DNA from 2 places in the Stenotrophomonas sp. YJH_SMC_138 genome. Region 1 is predicted to be linked to the other one. Evidence: riboswitches for the same ligand, from Rfam matches in the RefSeq annotation. Region 1 holds a riboswitch; the other holds the start of a gene.
What was found. A riboswitch is a leader RNA that binds a small molecule or an ion and turns the genes downstream of it on or off. The one in region 1 is predicted to bind cobalamin.
Positions count from the first base shown of each region.

Region 1 (7,568 bases):
GACAGACCCGCGGCTGCCACAACGACATGAGGGATTCTCATGGAATTCGACTATCTCGTCTTCATCGGGCGATTCGAGCCCTTCCACAACGGCCACGCCGCCGTTGCCCGCCTGGCCCTGAGCCGGGCCCGCAAGCTGATCTTCCTGGTCGGCTCTGCCGATACCCCCCGCAGCCTCCGCAATCCCTGGACCGTGGCCGAACGCGCCGTGATGATCCAGGCGGCCCTCGACGGCCACACCGACCGTCTGCTGATCCGCCCGCTGCGTGACCACCTGTACAACGAAGCACAGTGGATCGCCAACGTGCAGCGCCAGGTGGCTGACGCCCTGCGCAACGACGGTGCCGCCGCCGATGCCAGGGTGGGCCTGATCGGCATGGACAAGGATGCGTCCAGCTACTACCTGCGCGAGTTCCCGCAGTGGCCGCTGGTGGACGTGCAGCACACCGCCACCCTGTCGGCCACCGAGCTGCGGCGCTACCTGTTCGAGGCCGGCGACGTCGACTTCCACGGCGCGCTGCTGATGCTGCGTGGCAATGTGCCGGCGCCGGTGTACGACATGCTCGAAGCGTTCCGCAAAAGCGCGCCTGCGTATGGCCAGCTGGTGGCCGAGTACCGCTTCATCGAACAGTACAAGGCCGCCTGGAAGGATGCGCCCTACGCGCCCACCTTCGTCACCACCGATGCGGTGGTGGTGCATTCGGGCCACGTGCTGCTGGTGCGTCGCCGCTCGGAACCCGGCAAGGGGCTGTGGGCATTGCCCGGCGGCTTCGTCGGCCAGGAACAGAGCCTGCTCGACAGCTGCCTGCGCGAACTGCGCGAGGAAACCCGCCTGAAGATTCCGTTGCCGGTGTTGAAGGGGTCGCTGAAGGGCCAGCAGGTGTTCGACCACCCGGACCGCAGCCAGCGTGGCCGCACCATCACCCACGGTTTCCACTTCGAGTTTCCGGCCGGCGAGCTGCCGCCGGTGCGCGGCGGCGACGATGCCGACAAGGCACGCTGGATACCGGTGAGTGAGGCCCTGGACATGGGCCCGCAGCTGTTCGAAGACCACCTGCACATCCTGGAGTACTTCCTCGGCCGCGGCTGACCGGCCCCGCTTTCCCACTGGCGGATAGACCGCCGGTGCCACCCGACGCGAAGGAGCTTCCGTCATGCACTACCTCGATAATCTTCTCCTCAACACCGACAGCTACAAGGCCAGCCATTGGCTGCAGTACCCGCCGGGTACCGATGCCACGTTCTTCTACGTCGAATCACGTGGCGGCCTGCACGATCGCACGGTGTTCTTCGGCCTGCAGGCGATCCTCAAGGACGCGCTGGCACGGCCGGTCACCCACGCCGACATCGACGACGCTGCTGCGGTATTCGCCGCGCATGGCGAACCGTTCAACGAGGCCGGCTGGCGCGATATCGTCGACCGGCTTGGCGGCCACCTGCCGGTGCGCATCCGCGCCGTTCCCGAGGGCAGCGTGGTGCCCACCCACCAGGCGCTGATGACCATCGAATCGACCGATCCGGCCGCGTTCTGGGTGCCGTCGTACCTGGAAACGCTGCTGCTGCGCGTGTGGTACCCGGTCACCGTGGCCACCATCAGCTGGCACGCACGGCAGACCATTGCCGCGTTCCTGCAGCAGACCAGCGACGACCCGCAGGGGCAGCTGCCGTTCAAGCTGCATGACTTCGGCGCGCGCGGTGTCTCGAGCCTGGAATCGGCCGCGCTGGGCGGTGCCGCGCACCTGGTCAACTTCCTCGGCACCGATACCGTATCGGCCCTGTGCCTGGCGCGCGCGCACTACCACGCGCCGATGGCCGGCTATTCGATTCCCGCCGCCGAGCACAGCACCATCACCAGCTGGGGCCGCGAGCGCGAGGTGGACGCCTACCGCAACATGCTGCGCCAGTTCGGCACGCCCGGTGCGATCGTGGCGGTGGTATCGGACAGCTATGACATCTACCGCGCCATCAGCGAGCACTGGGGTACCACCCTGCGCGATGAAGTGATCGCCTCGGGCGCCACCCTGGTCATCCGCCCGGACTCGGGGGACCCGGTGGAGGTGGTGGCCGAAAGCCTGCGCCGGCTGGATGAAGCGTTCGGCCACAGCCTCAACGGCAAGGGCTACCGCGTGCTCAACCACGTGCGGGTGATCCAGGGCGATGGCATCAACCCGGATACCATCCGGGCGATCCTGCAGCGCATCACCAACGACGGCTACGCCGTCGACAACGTGGCCTTCGGCATGGGCGGTGCGCTGCTGCAGCGGCTGGACCGCGATACGCAGAAGTTCGCGCTGAAGTGTTCGGCCGCACGGGTCGAGGGTGAGTGGATCGACGTCTACAAGGACCCGGTTACCGACGCCGGCAAGGCCAGCAAGCGTGGCCGCATGCGCCTGCTGCGCCGCCTGGACGATGGCAGCCTGCACACGGTGCCGCTGCCGGCCAACGGCGACGACACCCTGCCGGACGGCTTCGAGGACGCAATGGTGACCGTGTGGGAGAACGGCCGCCTGCTGCACGACCAGCGGCTGGACGACATCCGCACGCGGGCGGCCGTGGGGCATTGAAGGTGCATCCCGACCGGGGTCAGAGCCCGCTGCGTGGCAGCGGGATCCGACCCCTTCCTTCCGCTGGGGTCGGATCCCGTTGCAGCGTAGCGGGTTCTGACCCCTGCGCTCTTGACCGGCGCCACCAACAGGTCCACCTTGCACACGCCGAAGGTATCCCTCCCATCGCTGCGGCGCGGGGAGGGATTTAAACGGGAATCCGGTGAAGGCGCCTCGCGCGTCCATTCCGGAGCTGCCCCGCAGCGGTGAATGGAAACGAATCCTGCCAACAGCACTGGGCTCGCGCCTGGGAAGCGGCGGGTAGTAGGTGGGCTGCGGCCCGTGTCCATCAGCCCGAATACCGGCCCCGGCCGGGGGACACGACCGTCCCCTGACTCGACCTGGAATCTCCGCGGGGAGGTTGCCGGGGCCGTCGTCGTCCTGCGCGTGCAGGCGGTGTGGCCGCGCGCGTCCTGTTCACGGTATCCGGCCAGACCCGTTCACCCACGCGCTGATGCATGGGCCACCGCCGTTGCCGGCGGTCCATGCGGTACCTGACGATGACCGAGCTCCAACGCCCCACCCTGACCCTGCCCGCCGACGGCAAGCGCCTGCTGCTGCATTCGTGCTGCGCGCCCTGTTCCGGCGAAGTGATGGAGGCGATCACCGCCTCCGGGATCGACTACGCGATCTTCTTCTACAACCCCAACATCCACCCGGTGAAGGAGTACGAGCTGCGCAAGCAGGAGAACATCCGCTTCGCCGAGCAGCACGGCATTCCCTTCATCGACTGCGACTACGACACCGACAACTGGTTCAGCCGTGCACGCGGCATGGAAAACGAGCCTGAACGCGGCATCCGCTGCACGATGTGCTTCGACATGCGTTTCGAGCGCACCGCGCTGTATGCGCACGAGCACGGCTACGACACCATCAGTTCGTCGCTGGGCATCTCGCGCTGGAAGAACATGGCGCAGATCAACGACTGCGGGATCCGTGCGGCGTCGCGCTATGAAGGCCTGCAGTACTGGGACTACAACTGGCGCAAGGGCGGCGGCGCCAGCCGCATGATCGAGATCAGCAAGCGCGAGCAGTTCTACCAGCAGGAATACTGCGGCTGCGTGTACTCGCTGCGCGATGCCAACCGCCATCGCCGCGAGAATGGCCGCGAGCGGATCAGGATCGGCCTGCTGTACTACGGGCGGGACGCTGGGACGCCACAGGACGATTGACGTGCAGGCATGGGGCGGCCACGCTGGTCGCCCCTTCTGTTGTAGCGGAACTGCCATGACCGCCCTGCCCGCCGATGTCGCCCTGCTGGTGATCGACCTGCAGCCGGACTTCATGCCCGGTGGCGCCTTGGCCTGCGACCAGGGCGATGCGCTGGTGGCACCGATCGCCGATCTGCTGGCGCAGCGCCGCTACCGCACCGTGGTGGCAACACAGGACTGGCACCCGGCCGACCATGCCTCGTTCGCCAGCCAGCACCCCGGCCAACGCCCGTTCGAGACCATCCTGCTGCACGCGCAGCCGCAGACCCTGTGGCCGGACCACTGCGTGCAGGGCAGCGCCGGTGCCGCGCTGCACCCGGGCGTGGACTGGACCGTGGCCGACCTGATCCTGCGCAAGGGCACGCGCCAACAGGTGGATTCGTACAGCGCCTTCCGCGAGAACCATGGCCCCGATGGCGAGCGCCCGGCCACCGGCCTGGCCGGCTGGCTGCACGAGCGCCGCATCCGCGAAGTGCACGTGTGCGGCCTGGCCCGCGACTACTGCGTGCTGTGGAGCGCGCAGGATGCGGTGAAGTCCGGCTTCCGGGTGAAGTTCCTGTGGGACCTGACCCGACCGGTGACCGAAGCCAACGACGCGATGGTGCGCGATGCGCTGGGCAAGGCGGGAATCGCGACCGCCTGACCCACAACGGTAGTGCCGGCCGCTGGCCGGCAACCTCGGGATCCATGCAGTTGCCGGCCAGCGGCCGGCACTACCGGATAGCACCCTTGGTAGCGCCGGGCCATGCCCGGCGGACCTGGAAGGGGCAGCACGTTACCGGAACACCACCGTGCGATGCCCGTTGAGCAGGATGCGGTGCTCCACATGGCGGCGCACGGCGCGTGCCAGCACCAGCGATTCGGTATCGCTGCCCAGCCGCACCAGCTCGCGCGGCGCCATGGCGTGATCCACGCGGGCCACGTCCTGTTCGATGATCGGTCCTTCGTCCAGATCCTCGGTGACGTAGTGCGCGGTGGCGCCGATGATCTTGACCCCGCGCGCGTGTGCCTGGTGGTACGGCTGCGCGCCCTTGAAGCTGGGCAGGAAGCTGTGGTGGATGTTGATCGCACGCCCGGCCAGCGCGCGGCACAGCGCGGGTGACAGGATCTGCATGTAGCGTGCCAGCACCACCAGGTCGATGCGCTCGCGCTCGACCAGGTCGATGATCTGCTGCTCCTGCACCGCACGCGTATCGGCGGTCACCGGCAGGTGGTGGAACGGTACCTGGTAGGACGCGGCCAATGGCGCGAAGTCGGCGTGGTTGGAGGCCACCGCGGCAATGTCGACCTTCAGCTGGCCGCTGTGGGCGCGGAACAGCAGGTCGTTGAGGCAGTGCCCCTGCTTGCTGACCAGCACCAGCAGGCGTGCCCGGCGGCGGCCATCATGCAGCTGCCAGTCCATGCCGAAGCCTTCGGCAAGCGTGGCCATCGCGGCGTGCACGGTCTCTAGCGGTAGGCCGGCGTCACGGTCGAAATGCACGCGCAGGAAGAAGCGGCCGCTTTCCTCATCGCCGAACTGCTGGGCGTCGAGGATGTTGCAGCCGTGGTCGAACAGCAGGCCGGACACGCGATAGACGATGCCGGTACGGTCGGGGCAGGACAGGGTGAGGATGGAATCGGGGCGCATCGCCACAGTGTAGGGCAGCTTCCTGCCCAGCAGCCGGATGATCACCGATGCAACCGAACCGCTTGGTTCAGTCCCAAGCGATACTTGGCCATCACCGTGGCAAGCTGGTCGGTCATGAACCTGTTGCAACTGATCCGCAGCTTCACCCGCACCGCAGAGACCGGCAGCATTGCCGCCGCGGCCCGCATCCTTGGCATCAGCGCCACCGCAGTCGGCCAGAACATCAACCGGCTGGAAGCGCATCTGGGCGTACGGCTGCTGAACCGGAGTACGCGCCAGCTGGCGCTCAGCGAGGCCGGCGCGCTGTACCTGGCGCAGGTCCGCCACATCGAGGCCGACCTGGCGCGCGCGCAGACGATGGTCACCTCCGGTGATATCGAACCGGCCGGGCCGCTGCGCATCGCCAGCAGCAGCGCGTTCGGCCGCCACGTGCTGGCCCCGTTGCTGCCGTCACTGCAGCAACGCTACCCGCAGCTGCAGCTGGAACTGCGGCTGACCGACCGCGCCGTGCAGCATGGTCCAGAGGCGGTGGATGCCAGCATCCGCATCGGCGCGCAGCTGGAAGACGGCGTGGTCGCACGGCAGCTGGCACGCGTACCGTTCGTGTTCTGCGCCTCGCCGGCCTACCTGAAGGCCCATGGCACCCCGCAGGAACCATCGGATCTGGGCAGCCATCGCGGGCTGCTGCACCGCTTCCCCACCGATGGCCGGCCGTTGCGCTGGGGCCTGCTGAAGGACGGCCAGCGTGTGGACGCCGTGCTACCGCCGAGCATGGTCTGCGATGACATCGATGCGCTGGCGTCGCTGGCGGCGGCCGGTGCCGGCATCACGCGATTGGCTGCGTTCGTGGCCGAGCCCTACCTGCGCGATGGACGCCTGCAGGCCGTGTTCGGCGCCGACAGCACGTGGCGTCCGGAGCCGATGGAGGTCTATTTCTGCGTCAGCGATCGCCGCGACTTCACCGCCAAGATCCGCGCGCTGTTCGAGCACCTGCAGGCCGGCATGGCGCCGGCCTGGCGGGTGTGACCCTCAGCGCGCCTTGAACACGCCGCGCGCATCGCGCGGCTCGCAGCGCAGGTACTGCGGCGCCGGTTCCACGCTGTCGCGCAATGCGGCGGCGGCATGCCACGGCCAGCGCGGGTCGTAGAGGATGCCGCGCGCCAGGGCCACGGCATCGGCGTGGCGATGGCGCAGGATCGATTCGGCCTGCTCCGGTTCGGTGATCATGCCCACGGCGATCACCGGCATGCGCACCTTGGCCTTGATCGCCGCCGCGAACGGCACCTGGTAGCCCGGACCGACGGTGATCTTCTGGCGCTCGTCTAGGCCGCCACTGGAGACATGCAGGAAATTGCAGCCGCGCGCGTCCAGCACCTGGGCCAGCGCTTCGCTCTGCACCAGATCCCAGCCGCCCTCGACCCAGTCGCTGGCGGAAATGCGCACGCCCACGGCGACCTTGTCGGACACCGCCGCGCGTACCGCGTCGAACACTTCCACCAGCAGGCGCAGGCGGTTCGGCAGCGACCCACCGTAGCCATCGGTGCGGCGGTTGCTCAGCGGCGACAGGAACTGGTGCAGCAGGTAACCGTGCGCGGCATGCAGCTCGATCAGCTCGAAGCCCAGGCGCTCGGCGCGCACCGCACTGGCAGCGAAGGCGGCGATGACCTCGGCGATGCCGGCTTCGTCCAGTTCCTGCGGTGCCGGATCGGCGGCATGGAACGGCAGCGGCGACGGCGCCACGGTGGCCCAGCCACGCGCATCGCCGGCCGGCAACTGGCCACCCCCGTCCCACGGACGGGCGGTGGATGCCTTGCGGCCGGCATGGCCCAGCTGGATGCCCAGCGGCATCGGCGACCAGCGGCGGACGCTGGCCAGCACCTGTGCCAGCGCGGCCTCGGTGCCGTCATCCCACAGGCCCAGGTCGGCCCAGCTGATGCGGCCGCGCGGCTCGACCGCGGTGGCTTCCAGGATCAACAGGCCGGCGCCGGACTGCGCCAGGTTGCCCAGGTGCATGGCGTGCCAGTCGCTGGCGCGGCCGTCTTCGGCGGAGTACTGGCACATCGGCGCGATGACGATGCGGTTGGACAGGGTCAGGGGGCCGAACGAGATCGGCGAAAACAGCTGGCTC
Region 1 covers NZ_JCAFTB010000009.1:114,028-121,595, forward strand. Annotated here, with positions in the region: gene AC5P7I_RS17555 (bifunctional nicotinamide-nucleotide adenylyltransferase/Nudix hydroxylase) at 40-1,089, shown strand; gene AC5P7I_RS17560 (nicotinate phosphoribosyltransferase) at 1,154-2,563, shown strand; cobalamin riboswitch at 2,697-2,926, shown strand; gene AC5P7I_RS17565 (epoxyqueuosine reductase QueH) at 3,088-3,774, shown strand; gene pncA (bifunctional nicotinamidase/pyrazinamidase) at 3,830-4,456, shown strand; gene purU (formyltetrahydrofolate deformylase) at 4,589-5,440, opposite strand; gene AC5P7I_RS17580 (LysR family transcriptional regulator) at 5,555-6,466, shown strand; gene AC5P7I_RS17585 (NADH:flavin oxidoreductase/NADH oxidase) at 6,470-7,568, opposite strand, start outside.

Region 2 (7,568 bases), on a different contig from region 1:
TGTGGATGCGCTGGACGCGCTGCTGCAGCACACACCGCTGGCCGCGCTGGTGGTGATGCCGACCGTGCACAACCCGCTCGGCTGCACCATGCCGACCGCCGCCAAGCAGCGCCTGGCCGAGCTGGTCAACGCACGGCAGCTGCCGCTGATCGAGGACGCGGTGTACGCCGAGCTGCAGTTCTGCGAACCGCCGGCGCCCCTGCTGAAGGCCTTCGATCGCGACGGCTGGGTGATGGTGGTCGGAGGTTTCTCCAAGACACTGGCGCCGGATTACCGCATCGGCTGGCTGGATGGCGGCCGCTTCGCCGAGCGCATCGCGCTGCTGAAATTCCAGTCCACCGGCGGCGAGCCGCAGCTGCTCGGTGACGCGGTCGCGGCGTATCTGGAAGCGGGCAGCTACGAGCACCACCTGCATCGCATGCGCCGGCTATACCGCGAACAGGTGGGACGGCTGCGCCAGCTGGTGGCCGAGCACTTCCCGGCCGGCACCCGCGCCACCGAACCGCAGGGCGGATTCCTGCTGTGGCTGGAACTGCCGGGCGTGGATACGCGCGAGCTGTTCGAGCGAGCGCTGCAGGAGGACATCGTGTTCATGCCCGGCCAGGTCTATTCACGTGGCGCGCGATACCGCCACTGCCTGCGGCTGTCGTGCTGCCAGACCCTGGATGCGCGCTTCATTGGCGCGGTGGAACGACTGGGCGCGATCGCGCGGGAGCTGGCGGCCGCAGCACGGTAGTGCCGGCCGCTGGCCGGCAACATCGGGATCACCGGGTGGACGCGGTTGCCGGCCAGCGGCCGGCACTACCCAGGATCACTCGAGCAGGTGCGCGCTCAGCGCTTCGCCATCCGCTCCCGGCAGATGCGGCAGCCGTCCCCAGCACGGCATCGGCAGGCGCTGCTGCAACGTGGCGATGTTCTCATCCTGGCGCTGCATCGCAGGGTCGATGTGGTTGCCGATCCAGCCCAGGCACTGCACGCCGCTGGCCTGCAGCGACTGCGCAGTCAGCCGCGCATGGTTGACGCAGCCCAGCCGCATGCCCACCACCAGCAGCACCGGCAACTGCAGTGCTCGCACCAGGTCCAGCTGGTCCAGCGTGGCCGAGACCGGCGCCAGCCACCCACCGACGCCTTCCACCACCACGATGTCGGCCTGCGCGCGCAGTCGCGCGAACGCAGCCACGATCGGCGCCAGTTCCACCTGCACGCCGTCCTCGGCAGCGGCCAGCTCCGGTGCCAGCGGCTGCCGCAGCGCATACGGGTTCAGATCGGCATAGTCCGGCACCGGCCAGCTGGCCGCCTGCAGCGCCAGCGCGTCTGCGTTGCGCAGGCCCTGCCCCAGGTCTTCGCTGCCGCTGGCCACCGGTTTCATGCCCACCGCGCGCAGGCCGCGCCGGCGCAGCGCATGCAGCAGCGCGGTGCTGGCCGCGGTCTTGCCGATCTCCGTATCGGTGCCGGTAATGAACAGGGCGGGCGGCAGCGTAGCGGGCAACGGCATCGATGGGCTCCAACAGGGCAACAGAGCGTGCATTATCGCCGGCCCGGCGCGCTTGCTAGACTGCGGGCATGTTCGCCAATGCCTCGCTTACCGGCAGCAAGCCGGAACAATACGCCCAGCTGCTGGAACAGGCCCGTGGCCTGGTCTACGCCGAGTCCGACCGCATCGCCAACGCGGCCAACCTCTCCGCACTGGTCTACCACGCCCTGCCCGACCTGAACTGGGTGGGTTTCTACCTGTACGACGGCACGGAGCTGGTGGTCGGCCCGTTCCAGGGCCTGCCGGCCTGCGTGCGCATCCCGCTGGACAAGGGCGTGTGCGGTGCCGCCGCCAGCCAGCGCGTGACCCAGCGCGTGGACGACGTCGATGCCTTCCCCGGCCATATCGCCTGCGATTCGGCCTCGCGTTCGGAACTGGTGGTGCCGCTGCTGCGCGGCGATGAACTGATCGGCGTGTTCGACATCGACAGCCCGAAGATCGGCCGCTTCGATGCCGATGACCAGGCCGGCCTGGAAGCCATCGCCCGCGTGTTCGTCGAGGCGCTGGGATGAGCGCACCGAAGCTGCGCAACATCGGCCCCAAGAGTGCAGCGTGGCTGCGCCAGGTCGGCCTGCGCAGCCGCGAGGACCTGGTTGCGACCGGCGCAGTCGGCGCCTTCGTCAAGGTCAAGCGCGCCGGCTTCAAGCCCAGCCTGAACCTGCTGTACTCGCTGGAAGGCGCGCTGCTGGACTGCCACTGGCAGGAACTGAGCGAGCCGCAGCGTGAGGCGCTGGTGCAGGATTACGAAGCACGCATCGCCGCGCATCCGCTGAAGGCGGCCGGCCCGGCGTCGGGTCCGGTGCATGAGCAGCGCTTCGATGCCGACGATGACGCGGAAGACAGCGTGACCGAGGATGCGGACGAGGATTGACGGCCTGGTAGTGCCGGCCGCTGGCCGGCAACTGCATGATCTTCGCAGCGTTCCCGAGACTGCCGGCCAGCGGCCGGCACTACCGATGGGTTACGGCTGCTGCAGTTCCAGCAGCTCGCCTGCCAGCCCGGCTTCGCCACGTTCCAGCCGTACCCGCAGGCGCGTGCCGTGGTCGATGCGCAGTGCCCAGCACAGCGACATCGGCAGGCCGCAGACCTGCGACAGCACCATGCGCAGCGGGCCGCCATGGCTGACCACCAGCGTTGGCACCGGGTCGTCATCATCGAGCAGTCGATCCAGCGCGCGCGCGATACGCCGCTCGAAGTGGCCCCAGCTTTCACCGTTGGGCGGTGGGAATGCATGCGGATCGGCATGGAAGGCCGCCAGTGCATCCTCCGGCAGGTCGAACAGCGACTGCCCGTCCCAATCGCCGAAATCCAGCTCTTCCCATTCCTCCTCCGCTTCCACGTCCAGCCCGCGCGGCGTGGCCAGGGCCATCGCCGTGTGCAGCGAGCGCAGCCGCGGCGAACTGATCACCCGTTCCCAGGGCTGCGCAGCGTAGGCGTCGACCAGTTCCTGCGGCAGGCGGGCCAGCTGCGGTGGATCGCTGCGGCCATCGAGGAACTCATCGCGACCGTTGCCGGCATGGCGGACCAGGTCGAGGATCATGCGTGCGTCCTGTACAGGCAACGCGGGAACAGCGGAAAACGGGCGGACATCGGCAACGGCACCACGGGATCGAGGGACCATTCTAAGGGCACAGCAAAGGCAGTCGGGTACGCTCGACGCTACGGGCCGCCTGCGATGCCGTAGACTGCGCGCACTTCCAGGTGACCTGCAGCCACGGCCGGCAGGTTGAAACGGGAAGCCGGTGACGCGTGAATCCACGCCAGGCCGGCGCTGCCCCCGCAACGGTAAGCACGTCAGTTCCAGGCAACAACGCCACTGTGCCGCAGGCATGGGAAGGCGCCTGGACGGTGGCCTCGCGCCACCCGGCGGCAAGCCCGGAGACCGGCCCGGAAGCCTCAGGTCGCGGTGCGGTGGGCATGGCGCTGGATGACCGCAGCCTGCGCTGCGGCGTCGGCGCATGCCTGCCTTCGCGGCTCCTCCCCTTCGCCACGCGGGCGTGCGTGGCACCTGGAGTCCCCCATGAAGCTGCAGTCCCGAATGCTGTCCCTGGCCGTGCTGGCCGCCCTGCCCGCGCTGGCCCAGGCCGCCGATGACACCACCGCGCTCGACCAGATCCTGGTCACCGCCACCCGCACCCCGATCGCCCTGCAGGACAGCATCGCACCAGCCCAGGTGATCGACCGCGCGCAGATCGAATCCAGCCAGGCCACCTCGTTGCAGGAACTGCTGCGCGGCCGCGCCGGCATCAACCTGACCAATGCCGGCGGGCTCGGCAAGCAGAGCTCGCTGTTCCTGCGCGGCACCAACTCGGGCCACACCGTGGTGCTGGTCGATGGCGTGCGCATCAACAGTGCCGACCTCGGCCTGGCCATGTACCAGGACCTGCCGCTGGCGCAGATCGAACGCGTGGAAATCGTGCGCGGCCCGCAGTCCAGCCTGTACGGCGCCGACGCCATCGGTGGCGTGATCCAGATCTTCACCCGCCGCAACCAGGGCGATTTTGCTCCGCACTTCCAGCTCGGTGGTGGCAGCAACGGCCTGCGCGAAGCCAGCGGCGGCATCGGAGGTGGCACCGAACGCGGCTGGTTCGGCGCCGACATCGCCTACCAGCATTCCGATGGCGTCGATGCCTGCCGTGGCTCGGCGACGCTGTTCACCGGCTGCTTCGCTGACGAACCCGACCGCGACGGCTACCGCAACCTGTCCAAGAGCCTGCGTGGCGGCTACACCTTCAACGACCAGTGGAATGTGGAAGGCAGTGCGCTGCGCGCCGACGGCAGGAACCACTACGACGGCTATTACAACTACTCGGAAACCCGCCAGCAGGTGCTGGCCGGCAAGGTGCGCTACACCCCGTCCGGGCGCCTGGCGTTCACCGCCAACGTCGGCCGCAGCGACAACGAATCGGACAACTTCGGCGACTTCGGCGCACGCGGCAGCGCGCAGACCCACCGCGATAGCGCCTCGCTGCAGGGTGACTTCACCTTGACCGGAAGCCAGCTGCTGAGCACCGGCGTGGACTGGAGCGAAGACAACCTGGACGGCAGCAGCGCGGGCTACCTCGTCGACAGCCGTCGCAACACCGGCGTGTTCGTGCAGTACCAGGGCCGCTTCGGCCGCCATCAGCTGCAGGCCAGCGCACGCAACGACGACAACCAGCAGTTCGGCAACCACGCCACCGGCAGTCTCGGCTGGGCAATGCAGCTGGACCACGGCCTGCGCGTCAATGCCAGCTACGGCACCGCCTTCAAGGCACCGACCTTCAGCGACCTGTACGACCCGTGGAGCGGCGTGCCGACGTTGAAGCCGGAGAAGTCCAAGAGCGCCAACCTCGGTGTTTCGCAGCAGGGCCAGGGCTGGCATTGGGGCCTGGACGTGTACGAGACCCGCATCGATGACCTGATCACCTACGATGCGTCCACGATGAAAATGCAGCAGGTGGAGAAGGCGCGCATCCGTGGCGCCGAACTGACCGGTGGCGTGCTGCTGGCCGGCTTCGACCTCAACGCGCAGCTGAGCTACACCGACCCGCGCAACCGCACCCATGGCAGCACCCAGTTCGACAACTGGCTGCCGCGCCGTGCACAGCAGACCGCGCGCCTGGACGTCGACCGCCGCTTCGGCGATTTCCGCGCCGGCCTGACCGTGCAGGGTGCGGGCAAGCGCTATGACGATGCCGCCAACGCGGTGAAGGTCGGCGGCTACGGCACGCTGGACCTGCGCGCCGAGTACGCGCTGACGCCGGCGTGGTCGCTGCTGGCACGTGCCGCCAACGTGTTCGACCGCCGCTACGAGACGGTGGCGTGGTTCAACCAGCCCGGCCGCGAATACCAGCTGAGCGTGCGTTACCAGCCGAAATGAAGGCGCGCGCCGGGCATCGCCCGGCGTCGATCTACTGTAAAGCCGAGCCCATGCTCGGCTCACGCAATGAAGCAGCCGAGCGTGGGCTCGGCTCTACACCCGAACGCCCGCGGCCAACCCCGGCAACTCACGCAGGTCGTCAATCACCGCCACCGCCTGTGCGGTGGCCAGGTCCAGGCCACGCGGATAACCGTAACGCACCAGTGCGATCGGCATGCCCGCCTCTTCAGCGGCGCGGTAGTCGGTCAACGAATCACCCACCATCAGGCAGGCATCCACCGCCAGCCCGAAGTGCGCAGCGATGTGCCGCAGCGGCTCACCGCTGGGCTTGCGCTGCGGCAGCGAATCGCCGCCCAGTACCAGCGCGAACGCATCACCAATGCCCAGGTGCTGCAGCAGTGGCGGCACCAGCGCTTCGGGCTTGTTGGTGCAGATCGCCAGCGGAACAGCGCGTGCACGCAGCTGCATCAGCGCTTCGGCCACGCCATCGAACAGGCGCGGGCTGCGCAGCAGGCACTCACGGTAGTGCACCATGAACACCGGCATCACTTCGGCCAGGTCGACCTCACGACCCGCGGCGTGCACGGCCTGCTCGACCAGGCGGCGCACACCGTCGCCGATCCAGCCCAGAACCGTGGCTTCCGGCACGCGTGCCATGCCGATGTCTTCCAGCGTGCGGTTCAGTGCTTCGGCGATATCAGCTGCGCTGTCGACCAGCGTGCCATCTAGGTCGAACACGACCAGCGGATAGGGATACGACAAGGGACGGCACCTGCACGACGTGGGGCCGCCCATTGTACGCCGCTGGTTTCTGCGCCGATCCGCCTCAACCGATCCGGCGTGCGCGGGTGGCCAGGAACGTGGGCAGGTAGCGGTCGATCAGGAAGCGCGGCTGCGGCTGCCAGTCTTCCATGAAGCGATCGATGACGAACCCCGCATCCAGCTGCCCGCCGATCAGTTCGGTCAGGCTGTGGCCAAAGGTCAGCGCATCGCCGCGGCCGAGTTTCGCCTCACGTTCTGCGGCGGGCAGGTCTTCCAGGTCCGAATAGGGAATGGCGTACTGCGGCCGGATCAGGCCCTGCGCATCGAGCTGCGGATCGCGCGCGCCGACGAACAGCACCGGGTTGTAGAAGCTGGCCATCAACATGCCGTCGCGCGCCAGCACGCGGCGGCATTCGGTCCACACCGGGCGCACGTCGGGTACGTACAGGTTGGAGATCGGATGGAACACCACGTCGAAGCTGTCGTTGGCGAATACGTGCAGGTCGCGCATGTCGCCCTGCACCGTGCGCAGCTGCAGGCCATCGCGCGCCGCCACGCTGCGGTCCTGTTCCAGCTGCCCGTCGGAGAGATCGAACACGGTGACGTCGGCGCCCGCAGCGGCCAGCACCGGTGCCTGCTGGCCCCCGCCCGAGGCCAGGCACAGGATGCGGCGGCCACGCACATCGCCCAGCCAGTCCAATGGCAGCGCGCGTGGGGTCAGATGCACCTGCCAGCGGCCTTCGCGCGCGGCGGCAATGGTTGAACTTTCCACCGGGCGCGACCATTCGCGCACTTCGCTGGCCTGGCGGTCCCAGGCAGCACGGTTGTGGTCGATCAAGGCCTGTCCATGGTTCATGTGTTCTCCTTGCCCGGTGGGCGCCAATCCAGATCCTGGAAGGCCGGGCTGGCGAAACACTCGGCCAGGTAGTCCAGGAATCGCCGCATGATAGCGGGCTGCTGTCGCCGTGACGCGTACACGGCATGAATGCCGAGTTCGTCCAGGCTGAATTCGGGCAGCAGTTCGATCAGCTCGCCGGTACGCAGCAGCGGCGCCACCTGGTAGGTCGGCAGCATGGCGATACCGGCACCGGCCCGCACCGCCTCCAGCAGCAGCGAGGCCTCGTTGGCGCTGATGTTGCCGCCCACCGCCACCGACAGCGAACGGCCGTCTCGGTGCAGCTGCCACAGGCTCTTGCCGACGTAGTGGTGGGTCAGGCAGTTGTGCGCGGCCAGATGCTCGGGAGCAGTCGGCGTGCCGCGTGCCTGCAGGTAGGACGGCGTCGCGCACAGCACCGAGCGGCAGGTGGCCAGCCGCCGCGCGATCAGGCTGGGATCGATCTGGCGCGCGATGCGCACGGCCAGGTCCACCCGCTCCTCCACCAGGTTCACCGTGCGGTCGACCAGCAGCAG
Region 2 covers NZ_JCAFTB010000003.1:161,274-168,841, reverse strand. Annotated here, with positions in the region: gene AC5P7I_RS08965 (aminotransferase-like domain-containing protein) at 1-736, shown strand, start outside; gene bioD (dethiobiotin synthase) at 812-1,495, opposite strand; gene AC5P7I_RS08955 (GAF domain-containing protein) at 1,564-2,046, shown strand; gene AC5P7I_RS08950 (TfoX/Sxy family protein) at 2,043-2,405, shown strand; gene AC5P7I_RS08945 (histidine phosphatase family protein) at 2,496-3,074, opposite strand; cobalamin riboswitch at 3,217-3,439, shown strand; gene btuB (TonB-dependent vitamin B12 receptor) at 3,555-5,396, shown strand; gene gph (phosphoglycolate phosphatase) at 5,490-6,158, opposite strand; gene AC5P7I_RS08930 (class I SAM-dependent methyltransferase) at 6,223-7,014, opposite strand; gene AC5P7I_RS08925 (LysR family transcriptional regulator) at 7,011-7,568, opposite strand, start outside.
Region 2: it holds a riboswitch for cobalamin, as region 1 does, so the genes downstream of both, btuB (TonB-dependent vitamin B12 receptor) here and AC5P7I_RS17565 (epoxyqueuosine reductase QueH) in region 1, are expected to answer to the same signal.